DNA from 2 places in the Ruegeria sp. AU67 genome. Region 1 is predicted to be linked to the other one. Evidence: riboswitches for the same ligand, from Rfam matches in the RefSeq annotation. Region 1 holds a riboswitch; the other holds the start of a gene.
The links. Region 1 has a riboswitch for thiamine pyrophosphate ahead of thiD (bifunctional hydroxymethylpyrimidine kinase/phosphomethylpyrimidine kinase). Riboswitches for the same ligand answer to the same signal wherever they lie in the genome.
Positions count from the first base shown of each region.

Region 2: another riboswitch for thiamine pyrophosphate. It lies ahead of thiB (thiamine ABC transporter substrate binding subunit); the one in region 1 lies ahead of thiD (bifunctional hydroxymethylpyrimidine kinase/phosphomethylpyrimidine kinase).

Region 1 covers NZ_OMPH01000040.1:345,986-350,259, reverse strand. The annotation lists gene dnaK (molecular chaperone DnaK) at 1-403, shown strand, start outside; gene dnaJ (molecular chaperone DnaJ) at 478-1,632, shown strand; TPP riboswitch at 1,762-1,867, shown strand; gene thiD (bifunctional hydroxymethylpyrimidine kinase/phosphomethylpyrimidine kinase) at 1,913-2,716, shown strand; gene DK510_RS21160 (FAD-dependent oxidoreductase) at 2,713-3,690, shown strand; gene thiS (sulfur carrier protein ThiS) at 3,674-3,868, shown strand; gene DK510_RS21150 (thiazole synthase) at 3,872-4,274, shown strand, end outside.
Region 2 covers NZ_OMPH01000011.1:438,677-442,950, reverse strand. The annotation lists gene DK510_RS05055 (thiamine/thiamine pyrophosphate ABC transporter permease ThiP) at 1-846, opposite strand, end outside; gene thiB (thiamine ABC transporter substrate binding subunit) at 822-1,802, opposite strand; TPP riboswitch at 1,836-1,941, opposite strand; gene DK510_RS05045 (ArsB/NhaD family transporter) at 2,079-3,443, opposite strand; gene DK510_RS05040 (HPP family protein) at 3,468-3,956, opposite strand.

The sequences.
Region 1 (4,274 bases):
GGACGAAGATATCGACAAGATGGTTAAGGACGCCGAAGAGAACGCCGAGGCGGACAAGGAACGCCGCGAGCTGATCGAGGCAAAGAACCAGGCGGAAAGCCTCATCCACTCGACCGAGAAGTCGATGGAAGAGCATGCCGACAAGGTCGACCCGACCACCATCGAAGCCATCGAGCTGGCGATTGTCGCGCTGAAGGACGAGCTGGAAACCGAGAATGCCGACAAGATCAAGTCAGGCATTCAGAACGTGACCGAAGCCGCCATGAAGCTGGGCGAAGCCATCTACAAGGCGCAGTCTGAAGAGACCGAGGATGAGCCTGCGGCGGCGGATGCTGCTCCGGCTGGTGAAGACGATATCGTCGATGCCGAATTCGAAGATCTTGACGACGAAAAACGTAAGTAACGGGAAACCGGGCCAATTCGGGCCGGTCCGGTCACCGGGCCGGCCCGATTACGTTGCGGCAGAAGGAAATACTGATGTCAAAACGCGACTACTATGATGTGCTCGGCGTGTCCAAGGGCGCATCAGCGGACGAGATCAAGAAGGGCTTTCGCACGAAAGCCAAGGAATTGCATCCCGACCGTAATAAGGACAACCCGGATTCTGAGGCTCAGTTCAAAGAAGCGAACGAAGCTTACGACGTCTTGCGCGATGCCGAAAAAAAGGCCGCGTATGACCGTTTTGGTCATGCCGCGTTTGAAAACGGTATGGGCGGCGGTGGCCGTCCAGGTGGCGGATTTGGCGGACAGGGCGATTTCTCCAGCGCCTTCTCGGACGTGTTCGACGACCTGTTCGGCGATTTCATGGGTGGCCAGCGCGGTGCTACCGGGGGTGGTCCACGGGCCGCGCGCGGGTCAGACCTGCGTTACAACCTGCGCGTAAGCTTGGAAGAAGCATTCTCTGGTCTGCAAAAGACGATCAACGTGCCTGCCGCCGTGGCCTGTTCAGCTTGTGATGGTTCAGGTGCGGAAGGCGGGGTTGAGCCCACAACCTGCCCGACCTGTTCCGGCATGGGTAAAGTGCGGGCGCAACAGGGCTTTTTCACAGTCGAACGGTCGTGCCCGACCTGTTCGGGTCTGGGTCAAATTATCAAGAACCCCTGTAAGTCCTGCGGCGGCGCCGGGCGCGTCGAAAAAGAACGCGCGCTGTCGGTCAACATTCCGGCCGGTGTGGAAACCGGCACACGCATCCGTCTTGCGGGCGAAGGTGAGGCCGGGATGCGCGGTGGCCCTCCGGGTGATCTATACATATTTGTCGAGGTGTCGGACCACAAGCTGTTCGAGCGCGACAGCGTAAACCTGTATTGTCGCGTTCCGGTCAGCATGGCCAAGGCAGCGCTGGGCGGTTCGATCGAAGTGCCCACCATCGACGGTGGCCGTGGTCGCGTGCAAATTCCGGCTGGCAGCCAGTCAGGACGTCAGATGCGCTTGCGCAGCAAAGGCATGCCCGCCCTTCGCGGCGGTGGCGTTGGCGATATGTTCATCGAACTGGCCGTCGAAACCCCGGTCAATCTGACCGGCCGTCAAAAAGAGCTTCTGCGTGAGTTTGACGATCTGGGCGAAGACAACCACCCGGAATCAAAAAGCTTTTTCTCGTCCGTCAAGTCATTTTGGGACGGTATGAAGGGCTGAACCTGAACACCTGAACATCAAACAGAAGCCGGTCCGTTGAGGCCGGCTTTTGCATTTCATAAGTCCAGTTTGACCGTAATCTGTACCAAAATTGGCCCTTGATTCCCCCGCCATCCCCTGAGAGTGTCGCCCCAACCGTTGGGGTGCCCTGCTTGGGGGCTGAGAGGCGTGAACGCGCTAACCCATCGAACCTGATCCGGGCAATACCGGCGTAGGGAACGGTCTTATAGTGCTTAGACGTTTTCCATGCCCGTTGCCCATTTTGAACCGGAGCAACGACATGGCACCCATTGCCTTAACAATCGCAGGATCTGACAGCGGCGGAGGGGCCGGAATTCAGGCAGACCTCAAGGCCATGTCTGCGCTTGGCGTTTACGGGGCCAGCGTGATTACCGCAGTGACGGCGCAGAATACTCGCGCAGTTACGGCGGTGCATGGCATCCCTGTGGACGTCATTGCAGCGCAGATCGAGGCTGTTCTGACCGACCTGGATGTTGGCGCGATCAAGATTGGAATGCTGGCGACCCCTCAAATCATCCAATGTGTCGCAGATAGTATCGCCGAATTTGATGGGCCGGTAGTTTTGGATCCGGTCATGATTGCGAAATCCGGCGATGCGTTGTTGGCAGAAGAGGCGGTGCAAACCCTGCGCGACGTATTGTTGCCACGCGCGACCGTGTTAACGCCAAACCTGCCCGAAGCAGCCTGTCTGCTGGGCTCTGAGTCTACGGACAGCCGCGAACAGATGATCGCGCAAGGGCAAGACCTGTGTGCACATGGCGCTGGCGCGGTTCTGATGAAGGGCGGTCATGGCAAGGGTGACATCTGCCATGACATATTGATCTCACATTCGGGCGTGATTGCTCAGTTTCAAGCGCCGCGCCGACAGACCCGCAACACCCACGGAACCGGCTGCACCCTGTCCTCATCCATAGCGGCGGGGTTGGCCAAGAGTCTTTCGCTGACCGAGGCCGTGGTGCAAGCACATGACTATCTGCAGGGCGCTATCGCTCAGGCCGATGCTTTGAACATCGGGCAAGGTCACGGGCCTGTTCATCACTTCCATCAGGTTTGGCCCGCGTGACCGTCTGGTCGATCATAGGGGCAGGTGTGGCCGGGTTGGCCGTTGCGTCCGAACTTGTCGCGCGCGGGGCCAAGGTTCAGGTGTTTGATCCCGGCGGTGCACCGGGGCCGCATGGGTGCTCTTGGTGGGCGGGCGGAATGTTGGCACCGTGGTGCGAGTATGAAAACGCGGAGGAACCTGTCCTGCGCCTGGGGCAATTGGCAATCGACTGGTGGGCCAAGCGAACTCAGGTCCACAGGCGCGGCACACTGGTTGTTGCTAACCCACGGGACCTGCCGGATTTACGTTGTTTCGCCCGACGAACGGAGGGATTTTCTGAAGTTGATGACAGAGAAATAACCTTATTAGAGCCTGATCTCCACGATTTCAGAAAGGGTCTCTACTTTGATGCGGAAGCCCAATTGGATCCGCGTCAGGCCTTACTGGATCTGTCACACCAGCTTCAGGATCACGGTGTTGAATTCCACCATGTGCGTGCGCCGACGGGGTTGAACAACGCCATTGATTGCCGAGGTCTGCACGCGCGCGAATACCTGCAGGACTTGCGCGGCGTGAAGGGTGAGATGCTGGTGATCCGGTGCCCAGATGTGACACTGACCCGGCCTATACGCCTGCTTCATCCACGCATGCCGCTGTATATCGTTCCACGCGGCGACGGCGTCTACATGCTGGGCGCAACAATGATCGAATCCGAGGACAGCAGCCGAATTACCGCACGCTCGATGCTTGAGTTGCTGAGCGCAGCCTACGCCCTGAACCCGGCCTTTGGTGAGGCTGAAGTGTTGGAAATCGGTGTCGATCTGCGCCCTGCTTTCCCCGACAACCTGCCGCGTATTCGGCGACTGGGACCGACAATCTACGCCAACGGCCTCTACCGCCACGGCTACCTGCTGGCCCCTGCACTGGCAAAGGGCGTGGCTGACCTGGCGTTGGACAACAAACATTCGGAGATGGTTGATGAAGATCGTACTTAATGGCGAGATGCGCGAGGTGCAGGCCGGAACTCTTGCCGACCTATTACAGGAATGTGGGTTTTCGGGCCGGGTGGCGACGGCTGTGAACGAGGGTTTTGTGCCCACAAGCCTGCGCAAAGCTCGCAATATCAAGGATGGCGATCGGATCGAAGTCGTCGCCCCGATGCAGGGGGGCTGAACGATGAAGACGTTCTATGGCACACCTCTGTCGAACCCGTTGATGCTGGGCACCGCGCAATATCCAAGCCCCGCAATCTTGGAACAGGCATTTCGGGACAGCGGGGCCGGGGTGGCCACCGTATCTTTGCGACGCGAAGCGGGCGCAGGACAAACCTTCTGGCAGATGGTCCGCGATCTGAGCGTTCTTGTCCTGCCCAACACAGCAGGTTGCCATACGGTGAAAGAGGCTGTGACCACCGCTCATATGGCGCGAGAGGTGTTTGACACCAAATGGATCAAGCTGGAACTGATCGGGCATACCGACAGCCTGCAGCCCGACGTGTTCCAACTGGTCGAGGCCGCGCGCATTCTGAGCGAAGACGGGTTCGAGGTGTTTCCGTACACCACGGACGACCTGATCGTGG
Region 2 (4,274 bases), on a different contig from region 1:
TATATCTATCGTCGGCGCACCCCCGTCCCAGCGGCGCAAGGCGCGATCGAGACCTGTTCCAAAACCGTCCCCGCGCGAAAACTTCAGCGCCACTAAAGCGGTCGCAGCTGTCAGGGCAAGTTGCAGGGCGGATAACAAGGCGGCGCGGCCCAGGTCAAAATCGTAGGTGAAGGCCTGATAGATTGCCAGTTCGATCGTTGTGGCCCGTGGCCCTCCGCCCAAGGTCAGGGCGACGGCGAAGCTGGTCAGGCAGATGGCGAAGATTACCGCCAGAACCCCGGGCAGGGTCCGTTTGAGCATGGGCATCTCGATCAGTCGAAACATGGCCCTGCCATTGCAGCCCAGTTGTGCAGCCAGGCGAAACCGTTCGGCAGGAATTTCCTGCCAGGCTTGCAACACAAGGCGTGTGGCCAGGGGCAGGTTGAAAAACACATGCGCCAGCACGACGCCATGCAATCCGTAGATGCGTATGGGCGGCAGGCCGAAAATGCCAAGGAAGTCCGAGATCCATCCCGACCGGCCAAAGACTTGCAGCAGACCCAGAATGGCAACGATGACCGGCAGGATGAAGGGCGCACCCAAAAGCGCAATTAAAGCCCGTCGGCCGGGGAACCTCCGACGTGCCAAAGCCCGCGCAACCGGCACGGCCAACACCACGCTGAACAATGCGGACAGCGTGGCCTGGGTCAGCGTGAAGCGCAGCGCAGCCCAGTCGGCGGGACTGAACCCGCCGCTGGTTTCAGCACGCAGTGCAACCGCCGTAAGAGTGCCCAGGATTAGCGCGGCGACCAGAGCTGCCGCACCGATACCGGGCCATGGGCTTACTGGCTGAGCGCGTTCTGCCATTCTGCCAGGGCCTGATCCCGCACGGCGGCGGCTTCATCGGGGGAGAACAGCAGCGACTTTGCCGGCACTGTCAGGGTGTCGAACCCTTTAGGCAAACCTTCTGCCGGGGTTACGGCCGGGTACATCCAGTTGGTTGTCGGTATAATTTGCTGGAACGCATCCGAGACCATGAACTGCAAAAACTGATCCGCCAATTCGGCCTGATCCGTCGCGGCCAGCTTTGCCGCAACCTCAACTTGCAGATAGTTGCCCTCGTCAAAAGCGGACGCTGCCTTGCTGCCATCGTCCTCGGCAATCAGGTGATAGGCCGGAGATGTCGTGTAACTGAGAACCATGTCCGACTCGCCCTCAAGGAACAGGCCGTACGCTTCGGACCAGCCTTTTGTGACCGTCACGATATTGTCGGAAAGACCAGCCCAGATTTCGGGTGCATCATCACCATACGCCGCTTTAACCCACATCAGCAGACCCAGACCGGGCGTGGACGAGCGAGGGTCCTGGATGATGATTTTGGTGTCGCTGTCCGCCAGCTCCCGGAAGTTCGCAGGCGCGGTCGCATCCGCTTTGTGAACGAAGGCGAAGTAGCCCCAGTCATACGGTGTGAACGTGTCATCGGTCCATTCGATCGGCAGCGCGAAGTCGGCAGAAACGGAATTGGGCGCAAACAGGCCGGTTTCCCGGGCCGCTGCAATCAGGTTGGTATCCAGACCAAGCACGACGTCGGCGTCAGAGTTTTCACCCTCAAGCCGGACACGCGACAAAAGTGCGGCACCATCTTCGACGCCCACGAGGTTCAGCTCGCAGTCGCAGGTTGCCTCAAAGGCTTCTTTGACCTGCGGGCCGGGGCCCCAATCGGATACAAAGCTGTCATAGGTGTAAACGGTTAGCTGAGGCTTGTCGGCGGCGATGGCCGTAGTTGCACTCAGAAGTCCCGCAGCAATTAGCAGATGTTTCATGTCATCCTCCATTGCGGCGAGAGGGCAAGGATGGATGAAACCGAAACCCTTCCCTCCGCCGGTTCTAGCCGGTTCAGGTTCTACGGGTTCGCTTGATAAGCATCTCAGCGCGGCAGGCCGTGCTCCCCGAGGTGAGGCCGTCACTAGGGGGGATTGGCTAGAAAGACAACCAAATTCGGTGCCTCAGCGCGGTGCGTGTCACATGCGGGCAAGTAAACCTGTCCGGAGTCGGACGCCCTTTGAACCTGTAATACGTTTGGTTCAAAGGGCCATAGGTCAGAAGTAACGCAGCCAAATATAGACGTTCGCGATCATCAGGGTGAGGATCATGATCGGGAATGCAATTTTGGCGAAGGCGATGAAGCCGATGGGCTGCTTGGCCTTTTCCGCAAAAGCAGCCACCGTAAGGTTGGCGCTTGCCCCCAACAACGTGCCGTTGCCGCCTAGACAGGCGCCAAGCGCCAGCGACCACCACAGGGGTTCAATCGCGTCTTCGCCACCAAATGTATCTGCGGTGGATTCGATCAGGGGGATCATCGTTGCTACAAACGGGATGTTGTCCAGAATGGCCGACAGGATGCCAGAGGCCCAGAAGATGAAGAACGCGGTCCACATCATGTCGCCTTGGGTCAGCTCCAGCACTTTCTCACCAAAGAACGCCAAGAGGCCAACATGTTCAACACCGGCAACAATGACGAACAGCCCGCCGAAGAAAAAGATTGTGACCCATTCAACTTCACCAAAGATGTGGTGAACCGACTCGGATTGTTCTTCACCGCTTTGGTGGCCATAGGCCAGCAGCATCAACAGGCCCGCACCGGCCAACGCTGACGTACCCGGCTGAATGCCGTAGCTGTGCCCCAGCGTGAACCCCAGCAAAACCAGAGCCAAAACGGCCAGAGACTTGATCATCAAGACAATATCAGTGACCGCTTCGGATTCGTTGAACCCCATAATCCGATCGCTGGCCGATTTCGGAATGCGGGCCAGTTCCTTGCGGTTCATAAGGTAAATAATGCCGGTCAGGACAACCAGACATATGGCCGAGATAGGCGCCAGGTTCACCACGAAATCGTTGAAGCTCAACCCTGCGGCCGAGCCAATGATGATGTTGGGCGGGTCACCGATCAGCGTCGCTGTTCCCCCCACGTTCGAGGCCAGGATCTCGGCGACAAAGAACGGGAACACACGCGTTTCCAGGGCTTCAGTGATCAGCAGCGTAATCGGGGCGATCAGCAATACGGTCGTTACGTTGTCCAGCAGGGCCGAAAACACCGCCGTAATCAGCGTCAGCATGATCAGGATGCCGGTTGGATTGGCTTTCACCGCTTTTGCGGCCTTGATCGCTACGTATTGGAACAATCCGCATTTGCTGGTGATCCCCACGATGACCATCATGCCGATAAGCAGTGCCAGAGTGTTGGCGTCCACACCCGCCACGGCCTGTTCCTGATTGATGATGCCAAACAGGACCATCAGGGACGCGCCCAGCATCGTCAAAATGGCGCGGTTGACCTTTTCTGTGATCAGGACCGCATAAACCAAAATCAGAATTCCGGTCGCGACCCAAAGCGGATCTATGCCCAATAGTTGTGGAACAGAGAGAGCGGCCTCTCCGTGTGACGTCGAATGCGTAGCCAAAGTTTTAGTCCGGTTTGTATAGGGTTAGCTGAGTGCGCGATCCAAAAGCGAGTTGGCGCTTACGGTGCCAACAAAACGGTTGGTTTCGGGCTCAACAAGGATCACGTGCCGTTTGTATTTGTAGATCAGGAAGATACCTTCCATCACTGGCGTGTCGGGTGCAGCAACGGGGATGTTCGAGGGCCTCGACATGTTGTCGCGAACCTTTTCGGTCTTCAGCCGCTCCATCTGTTGTTCGAAATCTTCCCGCGTCAGGTTCATGAAGCTGAGCGAGTCGATCGCGACGCGCGACGCATCATCATTCAGACCGATTGTCGCCGCTTTCGGCAGGATCAGTTTCAGCAGCGTTGGGGCAGTAAAGACGCCAACATAAGTTCCGTCTTCAGCCACGACAGGCAGAAATCGTGCCCGGCTGCCCCTGATGATGTTGAAGGCCGTGGCGATGCTTTCATCCGGCAGAATGGACTTTTGTACCTCAGACGGTACCATCACGTCATAGCAGGTTAGGCCCATGCTTTTCCTCTGACTTCACGCGGCTATCGGGTGAAACGCCATCCAACAGCCACAGGGCACGCCCTTTTTCGGCTTGTTAAAGCGTGTCAGGGCGAATCAAAATTTGTTGATGCGCACTGATTCCATTGCCGGGCGGAATTGACCAGCCCGGTAATGAAATTAAGTTGCTATCCTTCCGTTATTCGCCATGTAGGCCCATAACGGAAGGTTGGTTTCAGCTTGGGTTTGCGTCAGTGGCGTTTTGTGCCTCAGCTTTCGTTTCCGAAATAACCGGGGCTGCCTTCGAGGCGAGGAAAGCCGTAGTCCCTCAAAGGCGCG